DNA from 3 places in the Paenibacillus sp. 05T425 genome. Region 3 is predicted to be linked to each of the others. Evidence: riboswitches for the same ligand, from Rfam matches in the RefSeq annotation. Region 3 holds a riboswitch; each other region holds the start of a gene.
The links. A riboswitch is a leader RNA that binds a small molecule or an ion and turns the genes downstream of it on or off. The one in region 3 is predicted to bind cyclic di-AMP.
Positions count from the first base shown of each region.

Region 1: linked by a shared signal. The riboswitch ahead of AC1DF0_RS23985 (ABC transporter ATP-binding protein) and the one ahead of AC1DF0_RS21820 (APC family permease) in region 3 are both predicted to bind cyclic di-AMP.
Region 2: linked by a shared signal. The riboswitch ahead of AC1DF0_RS30640 (ubiquitin-like domain-containing protein) and the one ahead of AC1DF0_RS21820 (APC family permease) in region 3 are both predicted to bind cyclic di-AMP.

Region 1 covers NZ_JBFTLA010000011.1:181,287-184,567, forward strand. The annotation lists gene thiO (glycine oxidase ThiO) at 1-2, shown strand, start outside; gene thiD (bifunctional hydroxymethylpyrimidine kinase/phosphomethylpyrimidine kinase) at 11-865, shown strand; cyclic di-AMP (ydaO/yuaA leader) riboswitch at 1,005-1,170, shown strand; gene AC1DF0_RS23985 (ABC transporter ATP-binding protein) at 1,292-2,176, shown strand; gene AC1DF0_RS23990 (ABC transporter permease subunit) at 2,183-2,980, shown strand; gene AC1DF0_RS23995 (ABC transporter permease subunit) at 3,007-3,281, shown strand, end outside.
Region 2 covers NZ_JBFTLA010000025.1:9,952-13,232, forward strand. The annotation lists gene AC1DF0_RS30630 (HD domain-containing protein) at 1-631, shown strand, start outside; gene AC1DF0_RS30635 (TatD family hydrolase) at 639-1,412, shown strand; cyclic di-AMP (ydaO/yuaA leader) riboswitch at 1,597-1,782, shown strand; gene AC1DF0_RS30640 (ubiquitin-like domain-containing protein) at 2,037-3,185, shown strand.
Region 3 covers NZ_JBFTLA010000009.1:294,377-297,657, reverse strand. The annotation lists gene AC1DF0_RS21825 (sensor histidine kinase) at 1-994, shown strand, start outside; cyclic di-AMP (ydaO/yuaA leader) riboswitch at 1,195-1,391, shown strand; gene AC1DF0_RS21820 (APC family permease) at 1,489-3,281, shown strand, end outside.

The DNA.
Region 1 (3,281 bases), on a different contig from region 3:
GAGCGTATAGATGGATACCTATTCAAGACAACAGGTTGCAAGGGCTTTAACGATCGCGGGCTCCGATAGCGGTGGAGGCGCGGGCATTCAGGCCGATCTGAAAACGTTCCAAGAGCTTGGCGTCTTCGGCATGTCCGCCATCACGGCGGTGACTGCCCAGAATACGCTTGGCGTACATGGCGTATATCCAATGAGTCCAGATGCGATTATTGGGCAAATCCATGCGGTCGGCAACGATATCGGGGTTGATGCCGTGAAGACTGGCATGCTGTTCAGCAGCGAAATCATATTAGCAGTTGCCGAAGCGATCCGGACGTTCGGATGGACGAAGGTTGTCGTAGATCCGGTTATGGTAGCCAAAGGCGGCGCGGTACTTCTGCAAGAAGAGGCAATTCGCGCCTTAACGGGCAAGCTATTGCCGCTTACGGAAGTCGTGACGCCTAACATTCCGGAAGCCGAGCAGCTTACGGGCAACTCTATTCGGAGTAAAACGGATAAAGAAGAAGCGGCAAGGAGACTCGCCGGCTTCGGTGCCCGGTATGTCATTATCAAAGGTGGTCACGACGAGGGAGCGGAAGCCGTGGATTTGCTGTTCGACGGCCGTTATTTTACCGAGCTGGCAGGCAAGCGAATCGCTACGGGGCATACGCATGGCACGGGATGCACATTCTCAGCTGCTCTTGCAGCCGGACTCGCTAGGAGGCTTGATGTTGAGTGTGCGATGCGCGAGGCGAAAGCTTTCATCCAAGCTGCGATCGAAGACGGGATAAATATCGGCGGCGGCCGCGGACCAACGAACCACTGGGCGTACAAGCGCAGCCGAACGTCTATCTCCATGCTATATGACGAAAATACAAGCAAATAATGGCATACTTATCGATAATAAGTGCTACTGCCCAATTAAGCCGATGCCATTCAAGGATTGGATCAAAAATCAGCTAAAACCCTCTGAATTTAGGTTTTACTTTGCATAAGGTTGGGCGTATGATTTGTTCAACAACTAAATTAGTCAAACGCTAAATTCCCGAACAGGGAAACGGGGGACCCGACCGAAACCATCCGAATGGTTTCATGGGGTGAATCCTTTCGCTTGCCTTAGCAAGCATGAGGTAGGGCACTCTCAAGCCCGAATCCGACAGCTAACCTCGTAAGCGTATTGAGAGAGAACCGCGATCGTTCCTTGCATAGGCTCGTCTTTTTCGTTATGCAAGAAGTCCGAGAGTAGAGTATCTCTGCTCTCTGGGCTTCTTTTTGTTGCGTATAAGCATGGAAATTACGAGGAGGCTGCCCAATGAATGCGATCGAAATTAACAAACTGACCAAGACTTACGGCAAAGCAAGAGGAATAACTGATATTAGTTTTTCCATTGAAGAGGGAGAAATTTTTGGGTTTATCGGGCCGAACGGGGCAGGTAAATCAACGACGATCCGAACGTTATTGTCTCTCATCTATCCGACAAGCGGCAGCGCTACGATATTCGGTAAAGACTGCATCAAGTTTGCTCCGGAAATCAAAAAGGAAATCGGCTATTTGCCGTCGGAGGTTTTTTATTACGACAATATGAAGGTCGCAGACCTGTTGAATTACTCAGCCAGCTTTTTCAAAAAGGATTGCAAAAAAAGAATAAAAGAATTGGCTGAAATGATGGATCTGGATCTAACGAAAAAAATAGATGACCTGTCTTTAGGCAACAAAAAGAAAGTGGGTATCGTTCAAGGGCTGCTCCATAGCCCGAAGCTCATTATTCTTGATGAACCTACCAGCGGCCTTGATCCGCTCATGCAGCAAAAGTTTTTCGAATTGCTTGAAGAAGAGAATAAAAAAGGAGCCACAATATTATTCTCCTCCCATATCTTAAGCGAAGTTCAGCGGCTATGTAATCGAGTTGCGATTATTAAAGAAGGAAAGGTCGTTACGGTCGAAAAAATCAGTACTTTAAAAGAAAATAACTACAAAAAGTTTACGGTAGATACATCCGAACAACTAGAACGCGATTTCTTCAATATGGCCGGCGTGAACAATATTTCKGTGAATGGGAAAACAACGAGCTTTTTATTTAAAGGCAACATCAACCATGTGATGAGAAAAATAGCTGAAATTGAAATCGAGAACCTATGGATCGAAGAGCCGAACCTTGAGGAAATCTTTATGCATTATTATGAAAAAGGGGTCTGATCGGCGATGAATATGTTTGTGCATGAGTTGAAAGCGTACAGAAAATCGATGCTGATATGGACGCTCTCTTTAATTGGCATCATGATCTTATTCCTCTCGCTCTTTCCCGGCATGTCCAAGGACATTGACGAATTTACCAAGGTGCTGGAAGGCTATCCCGAAGGCGTCAGAAAAGCGCTAGGAATTGAGCTCGATAGCATAGGGACCCTATTAGGCTTTTATTCTTATATTTTCATGTACATTACGCTCTGCGGCGCTATTCAAGCGATGATTCTGGGAACGTCGATTGTTTCCAAGGAGGTCCGTGAGAAAACAGCAGACTTTCTCTTAACGAAACCTGTAACGCGCACGCAAATAATGACTTCCAAGCTGATGGCTGCAGTTGTTTCATTAGCGGTTACGAATGTTCTATATCTCATTGCGGCAAACCTCATGGCAGTCCAGATGAAGACGGAAGATTATAGCGGGAAACTATTTTTTATGATTTCGATAACCTTGTTGTTTATACAGCTCATTTTTCTTGCTATAGGAATTATCGTTTCCGTTGTGTTTCCTAAGATCAAGGCTGTGTTATCCGTTTCACTAGGTACCGTGTTCGCCTTTTTTGTAATCGGCATGCTCGTTGCGGCAGGCGATGATGGCGCCAAACGTTATTTGTCTCCGTTCAAATATTTTGACCCTAAGCTGATTATCGAAAGCTCCAAGTATGAAGCTTCCTATCTCACGGCTGCTATCGGCATCATTATCGTTTCCGTCGCTGCCAGCTACGCCGTCTATAGGAAAAAAGATGTTCATGCTGTATAAGAGAAAACGACAGGATGGGGTGCAAAATGAATGTTTTTTACAGGGAAATGAAGACGTACCGAAAATCGATTATTTTTTGGAGTATTGGAATCATTCTGTTGCTTGCAAGCGGTATGAACAAATATGAAGCAACGGCAGCAAGCGGACAGCTTAACAGCATGATGGAGGATATGCCCAAAGCTCTCAAAGCGTTTATGGGCTCGGGGGATCTGGATCTATCCAAGGCTAGCGGTTATTTTGGAATCTTGGCTATATACTTTTTGTTGATGGCAACGATCCATGCGGTCATGCTCGGAGCCAA
Region 2 (3,281 bases), on a different contig from region 3:
GTATTGGCAGATTTACTTCCATCCGGTTACGAGGAGCTCGGAAATTATTTTGAGGCAAATTTTCCGCCGGGCGAAAGAGCTGTACGAGAAGGGTTATTCCTTCTTATGGATGCCAGAGTCGGTCAAGCGGCTGCTCGATAATACGATGGCCGTCAGCGATTATTTGAAGCTGGATGAAGCGCTTGCGCAGACGGCTTTCATGCAATGGGCCGAAGAGGACGATTCACTGCTGGCCGACCTATGCGACCGCTTCCTGAATCGACGATTATACAAGTACATAACGATCGATGATCCTGAGCCTACTTTATTAGAAGAAATACGTTTGCTGTTCCTCTCAATCGGCATGATTCCGGAGTACCATATGGAGCTGGATTTCCCGTTCGATCTGCCGTATGACGTGTATCGTCCCGACAGACAAGAGGGAGAAAAGAAAGAAAAAGCGCCGATTTTGTTGTTGGATCATCAGGATGAAATAAGTGAAATATCGGCTAAATCCGACATTGTTAGATCGATCACCGGTTTACATCAGGGACAGTATCATTTGTATTTTCCAGAGGAGCCGCTCAGGATGAATATTTCGCAGATTAGTCCTCATTTGAAACAACTATTTCAGCTTAATGAAGGAGTATAACATCAACATGACATATTTATTTGATACGCATACCCATCTAGACTCACATAAGTTCGACGAGGACCGTAAAGAGGTAATTGAGCGAGCGAGAGAAGCGGGCGTTGATCTGCTGCTCAATATCGGCTTCAATCGGGAGACGATCCCGACAACGATTGCGCTTGCGGAAGCTTATGACTTTATCTACGCAGCGGTTGGCTGGCACCCTGTCGACAGCATCGATATGACGCCAGACGACTTGGAATGGATTGAACGTCTATGCGAGCATCCGAAAGTTGTCGCAATAGGCGAGATAGGACTTGATTACCATTGGGACACTTCACCTAAGGATGTGCAGCATCGTGTATTTCGGGAGCAGATTAGGCTGGCGCGAAAGGTGAAGAAGCCGATCGTCATCCACAATAGGGATGCGCATGAGGATATCGTTAAGATCTTGCGCGAGGAGAATGCGGCAGAGGTTGGAGGCGTCATGCACTGCTATTCCGGCAGTTGGGAGACGGCCAAAGCCTGCCTCGATATGAACTTCTATATCTCGTTCGGGGGACCGGTTACATTCCAAAATGCACGCGTGCCAAAAGAGGTGCTGAAGCAAGTTCCATTGGACCGATTATTGATCGAAACGGACGCCCCTTATTTGACCCCTCACCCGTTCCGAGGGAAGCGAAATGAGTCCGCTTACGTCTCTCTTGTCGCCCAGTCTGCTGCCGAGCTATTGGGTAAATCCGTGGAAGAAATAGCCAAAATTACGACCGAAAACGGTAAAAAATGTTTTGGTATTGTTTAAAAACGGTAGGAAACGAGAGATTCAATGACCTTTTAGGCGATAAAACTGGATTTTGTTCAGGAAATCTTTAATCTTTTCCGACTTTAACCAGCTTTTTCGCTTAAATCGTCTTTTATCGCTTCTTTACAACAGACCGCCCGTGAAGGTATGATTCATTTCAGAGTTATTACTTTTTGTATTGGATTTCCAGTTTGCGCTTAATCTCCGGAAGGAGAACGGGGGACCCAAGTGCGGGTATTTGAAGGACCGCGCTTTGATCTTTTCAGGGGTGAATTTCGAAGCCATTGCCATGAGCATTGCGATTTCGAATAGGGCAGCTCTCTTGCCCGAATCCGTCAGCTAACCTCGTAAGCGTTCATAGAGAGCGATCAACCTCGTGCACCCATTTTTATGATATCTCGTGTAGACATCCGAGAAGCCACGATACAGATCCTCTGTCGACGGCTTCTTTTTATTTTCGAATAATCGGGAAATCGTCGTCATAGGGTTAGTCATGGAGGTGAGAGGATCGAGAAAAGAAGTAGAATTACTGGATTGCGTGCTCGCACGCCAATATACTATAGTCGCGTCAGTTGTAATCATGCGTAACACTTGGCGGCGGGGCTATGAAGGAGGACCGATGAAATGGGCACAATCCAGGTAAAGGACACCCATGGGAAACGATCATCCAGCATGTCTTTCGCAATGCGATGGAAGCATGAAAATTTGCGTTTGATACTACTCAGTGCTATTATCTCAATCGCTATGACTTTCATGTTACTGGTGTTGTTGTACGGAACGGCTGTCAAAAGCGTCTCCGTAGTAGTGAATGGACAAGAAACCGTTGTAGAAACAAAGCAATGGGTCCTGCAACGCCTACTGGATGAACAAGCTATTACGATTGGCGAGCATGACAAGGTTTCGGTGCCTCTGAATGCAGCCATTAAAGACGGCGATCGCGTTGAAATTAATCATGCGGTGGCGGTCAATGTAACGGCGGATGGCAAGACATCAACGGTGTACACGACAGAAGGAACTGTGCAAGCGGCGATCGAGCAATTAAATATTTCTGTTCGTAATCATGATAAAGTAGTACCGTCGCTTAACTCATCTGTCGAAGAGGATATGTCGGTAACCGTTGTACGCGTCGATACGAAAGTATCGGAGAGCGAGCGGGCGATGCCATTCTCTATCGTGAAGAAAGAAGATCCGACGCTGGAGGTCGGCAAGGAGAAGCTGATCCAGACCGGTAAGCAAGGCCTTATCGTTGAGCATATTCAGAAGCAGTACGAGGATGGCGTGCTTGTTTCTAAGCAAATGGTCAGCAAAGTAATCGAGACCGCTGCTGTCGATCAAGTCGTGGCAGTCGGTACGAAGAAGCCTGAGCCGAAGGTAACCGTGCTCTCTAACAGTAGTCCTACTGTGGAGACGTTGACGAAGAACGGTGTAACGCTTAAGGCGAAGAGCATCTTGAAGAACGTCACGTTAACTGCGTATTCCGCTGGCGTGGAATCGACGGGCAAGGACGAAAGCCACCCTCAATACGGCATTACGGCGTCCGGAACGAAAGTGACGGAAGGAAGAACGATCGCGGTTGATCCGAAGGTAATCCCGATCGGCTGGTGGGTATTCATTGAAGGCATCGGATTCCGCCGGGCAGAGGATACGGGAAGCGCAATAAAGGGCAATAAGATCGACGTGTATTTCGGCAGTCAGAAGACTGCGGAGAAGTTCGGACGCAAGAAGGGTTACACCGTGTACGTTATTGGACCGAACAAACCGTCATCCACTTAGTGCTTTATCGGCAGCTAACTGTTTATCATCATCTTATCGTAATGTACAATTAAATATGCCATCATAAGAAGAGGCTAAGCCTCTTCTTTTTGTAGT
Region 3 (3,281 bases):
AATATGGGACGGAACCGACAGCCGTTATATTTCCAGCGTCACCAGCGTCCCTCAAGGGAAGCTTACGCTTCTGACCTCCGTCAGCAAAATCGAAGAAATCGAGCGGGCGCTGCTCGGACGGCTGCTCCTCGTATTCGCGATTGGCGGCGTACTTATGCTTGTGCTCAGCCATCTCATTACGAGAAAGCTTATTAAGCCGTTAATGAGGCTGAAGGAAGAGCTGACGAAGGTGAAAGGCAGACAGTTCGCCGACGTGCAGCTTGTGAAGGCAAGCGGCGAGATTGGCTCGGTAGCGCGTACGGTGCATGAAATGGCCGGAGAGCTGAATCGATTCAGCCGAGCGCAGAAGCAGTTTTTCCAGAACGCCTCGCATGAGCTGAAGTCGCCGTTAATGTCCATTGCGGGATATACGGAAGGTATTCGGGACGGCATATTCGAGGGTGAATCCATTAATAAGGGACTGGACATCATATTAAGCGAGAGCGCAAGATTGAAAAACATCGTAACGGAAATGACGCTGCTCGCCAAGCTCGACAGCGAGGAAGATATTTATGAACCGGAAGTGGTCAGCCTCAAGGAACTGCTTATCGAAACGATCGAACGCGTGAACCCGATGTTGGTTAAGAAAGAGCTGTCCCTACATCCATCGGTCGATGAGCATGAAGAGCTGCTCGTGAGGGCTGATCGGGATAAGCTGCTCCAGGCGCTGCTTAATATTTCGTCCAATGCGGTTCGCCATGCAAACAAGCATATTTATATTCACGCAGCCGTCAGCAAGGGACATGTCGAATTGTCGATATCCGACGACGGAAATGGCATTCCCGAGGAATTGTTGCCGTATTTATTCCATCGCTTCGTGAAGGGCAAGGACGGCGAAAGCGGGCTTGGGCTCGCGATTGCCCGTGCGATTGTCGAGCGCTGCGGCGGCCATATTACAGCGTCTAACCGCAAAGATGGCGGAGCGGAATTCTCGCTTGCTTTCCCGGTTGTCTAATAAATTAATTATTATCAAGGGTGTAGCGGATATTGTGGCGATTGAACGATTAAAATGCGCAAAGCAGGGACGTGCGCCACGTCTTGCGGTCATGTATGCGCATTCATGGATTTTCTATCGCTTTTTTAACGTTATTTGAGCGAAAACGTTGGTTTACATTCCATTCCCAGAGGACTATGATCGTAATGCACTAAAATATATATTCACGATCGCTGAGTTTCCGCTCTCGAAGCGGAAAGCAGGGGAACCAATCGCGACGCGCAGCATAAGCGAAAGCTTGCTACGTCGCCGGGGTGAATCCGAGAGTCGCTGCCTTTATGAAGGCGCGCTCGAGGTAGGGCGACTCTAAACGCCCGAATCCGTCAGCTAACCTTGTAAGCGTGTATGGAGAGGTGAATCAACTACGGCTCGTCTTATAGCCGCGGGGATTTCCCTGCGGCTTTTTTTGTTGTGCTCTTTTTTAAGGAAAACCATTCATTGACGGCGGTGACAGCATGTTAGCTTCAATCAAAAGATTATTAATCGGTCGACCGCTCAAGTCGAAGGAACTAGGCGAGCAGAAGCTCGCTAAGACGAAGGCGCTCGCTATTCTGTCTTCGGACGCATTATCTTCGGTTGCTTATGGTCCGGAACAAATTCTGCTTGTGCTAATGACGATTGGCGTAGCGGCGTTCTGGTATTCTGTTCCGATTGCAATTGGCGTATTGATTTTATTGACGGCATTAATTTTATCGTATCGACAAATTATTTTCGCTTATCCGCATGGCGGCGGCGCTTATGTTGTATCGAAACAAAATCTCGGCCTGTTCCCGGGGCTCATATCAGGCGGCGCGCTGCTGGTCGATTATATATTGACCGTTGCGGTAAGCGTATCGGCTGGAACCGACGCGATTACGTCGGCTTTTCCCAGCCTGCACGAATACACAGTTCTGATCGCGGTGATCTTCGTCATCTTCATCACGATATTGAACTTACGGGGCGTGACGGAATCGGCTTCGATTCTCTCTTATCCGGTGTACTTGTTCGTGCTGGCGCTGTTCATCATGATCGGCGTCGGTATCTACAACATCGCTACCGGTCACGTATCGCCGGAGCTGCATCCGCCGCTTGGCACGCCGGTTGCGGGTATTAGCTTGTTCTTGCTGCTGCGTGCTTTCGCATCGGGCAGCTCGGCACTGACGGGCGTTGAGGCGATATCGAACGCGATTCCGAACTTCAAGGATCCTGCTCCGAACAATGCGGCGAAGACGTTGGTTGCGATGGGAGCGCTGCTTGCGGTGTTATTTTCCGGTATCGTATGGCTCGCTTATTATTACGGGATTTCGCCAAAGGTGGAAGTGACGGTCGTATCGCAGATCGCCGAAGAGACGTTCGGACGCAACATTATGTATTATTTCATTCAAGGCACGACGGCACTAATTCTCATTCTTGCGGCTAATACGGGCTATTCGGCTTTCCCGCTGCTTGCGGTGAATTTGGCGAAGGATAAGTTCATTCCGCGCATGTTCACGGTGAGGGGCGATCGGCTCGGTTACTCGAACGGCATTATTATTTTGGGCGTACTGTCCATCATCCTCATTATTACGTTCCACGGGCAGACGGAGCATCTCATCCCGCTATATGCGGTAGGCGTGTTCATCCCGTTCACGCTGTCGCAGACGGGCATGATCGTGAAGTGGATTCGCGAGAAGCCGAAGGGTTGGGTAACGAAGCTTATCATTAATGCGACGGGCGCACTCATTAGCTTCGTTGTCACGATGATGTTCTTCCTAACGAAGTTCGAGCAAGTATGGTCGATTCTCATATTCTTGCCGCTAATCATTTATTTGTTCATGCGGATTAAGAAGCATTATGAAGCGGTAGGGGAGCAGCTGCGTCTGGCGACCTGCGAGCCTCCAGTTGCGATAGAGGGCAACGTCATTATTTTGCCGGTAGCCGGCATTACGCATGTCGTCGAGAACTCGATCAACTACGCGAAGTCGCTGAAAGCCGAACAGATTATTGCGGTGTACATTCCTTTCGAGCGGGAGGATGAAGCGGCATTCGAGGAGAAGTGGGAGAAGTTTATGCCTGACGTAAGGTTGGTGACGCTCCACTCGCCATATCGAACGATCATCCATCCGCTGCTCAAGTTCGTCGATACCGTTCAGCGTAAGGCAAGCGAGTCGAACTATCAGGTGACGGTTGTCATCCCGCAGTTCATTCCGAAGAAGGGCTGGCATAATATTTTGCACAACCAGACCAGCTTCATGATTCGAGCCAATCTGCTTCATCGCAAAGACGTGAT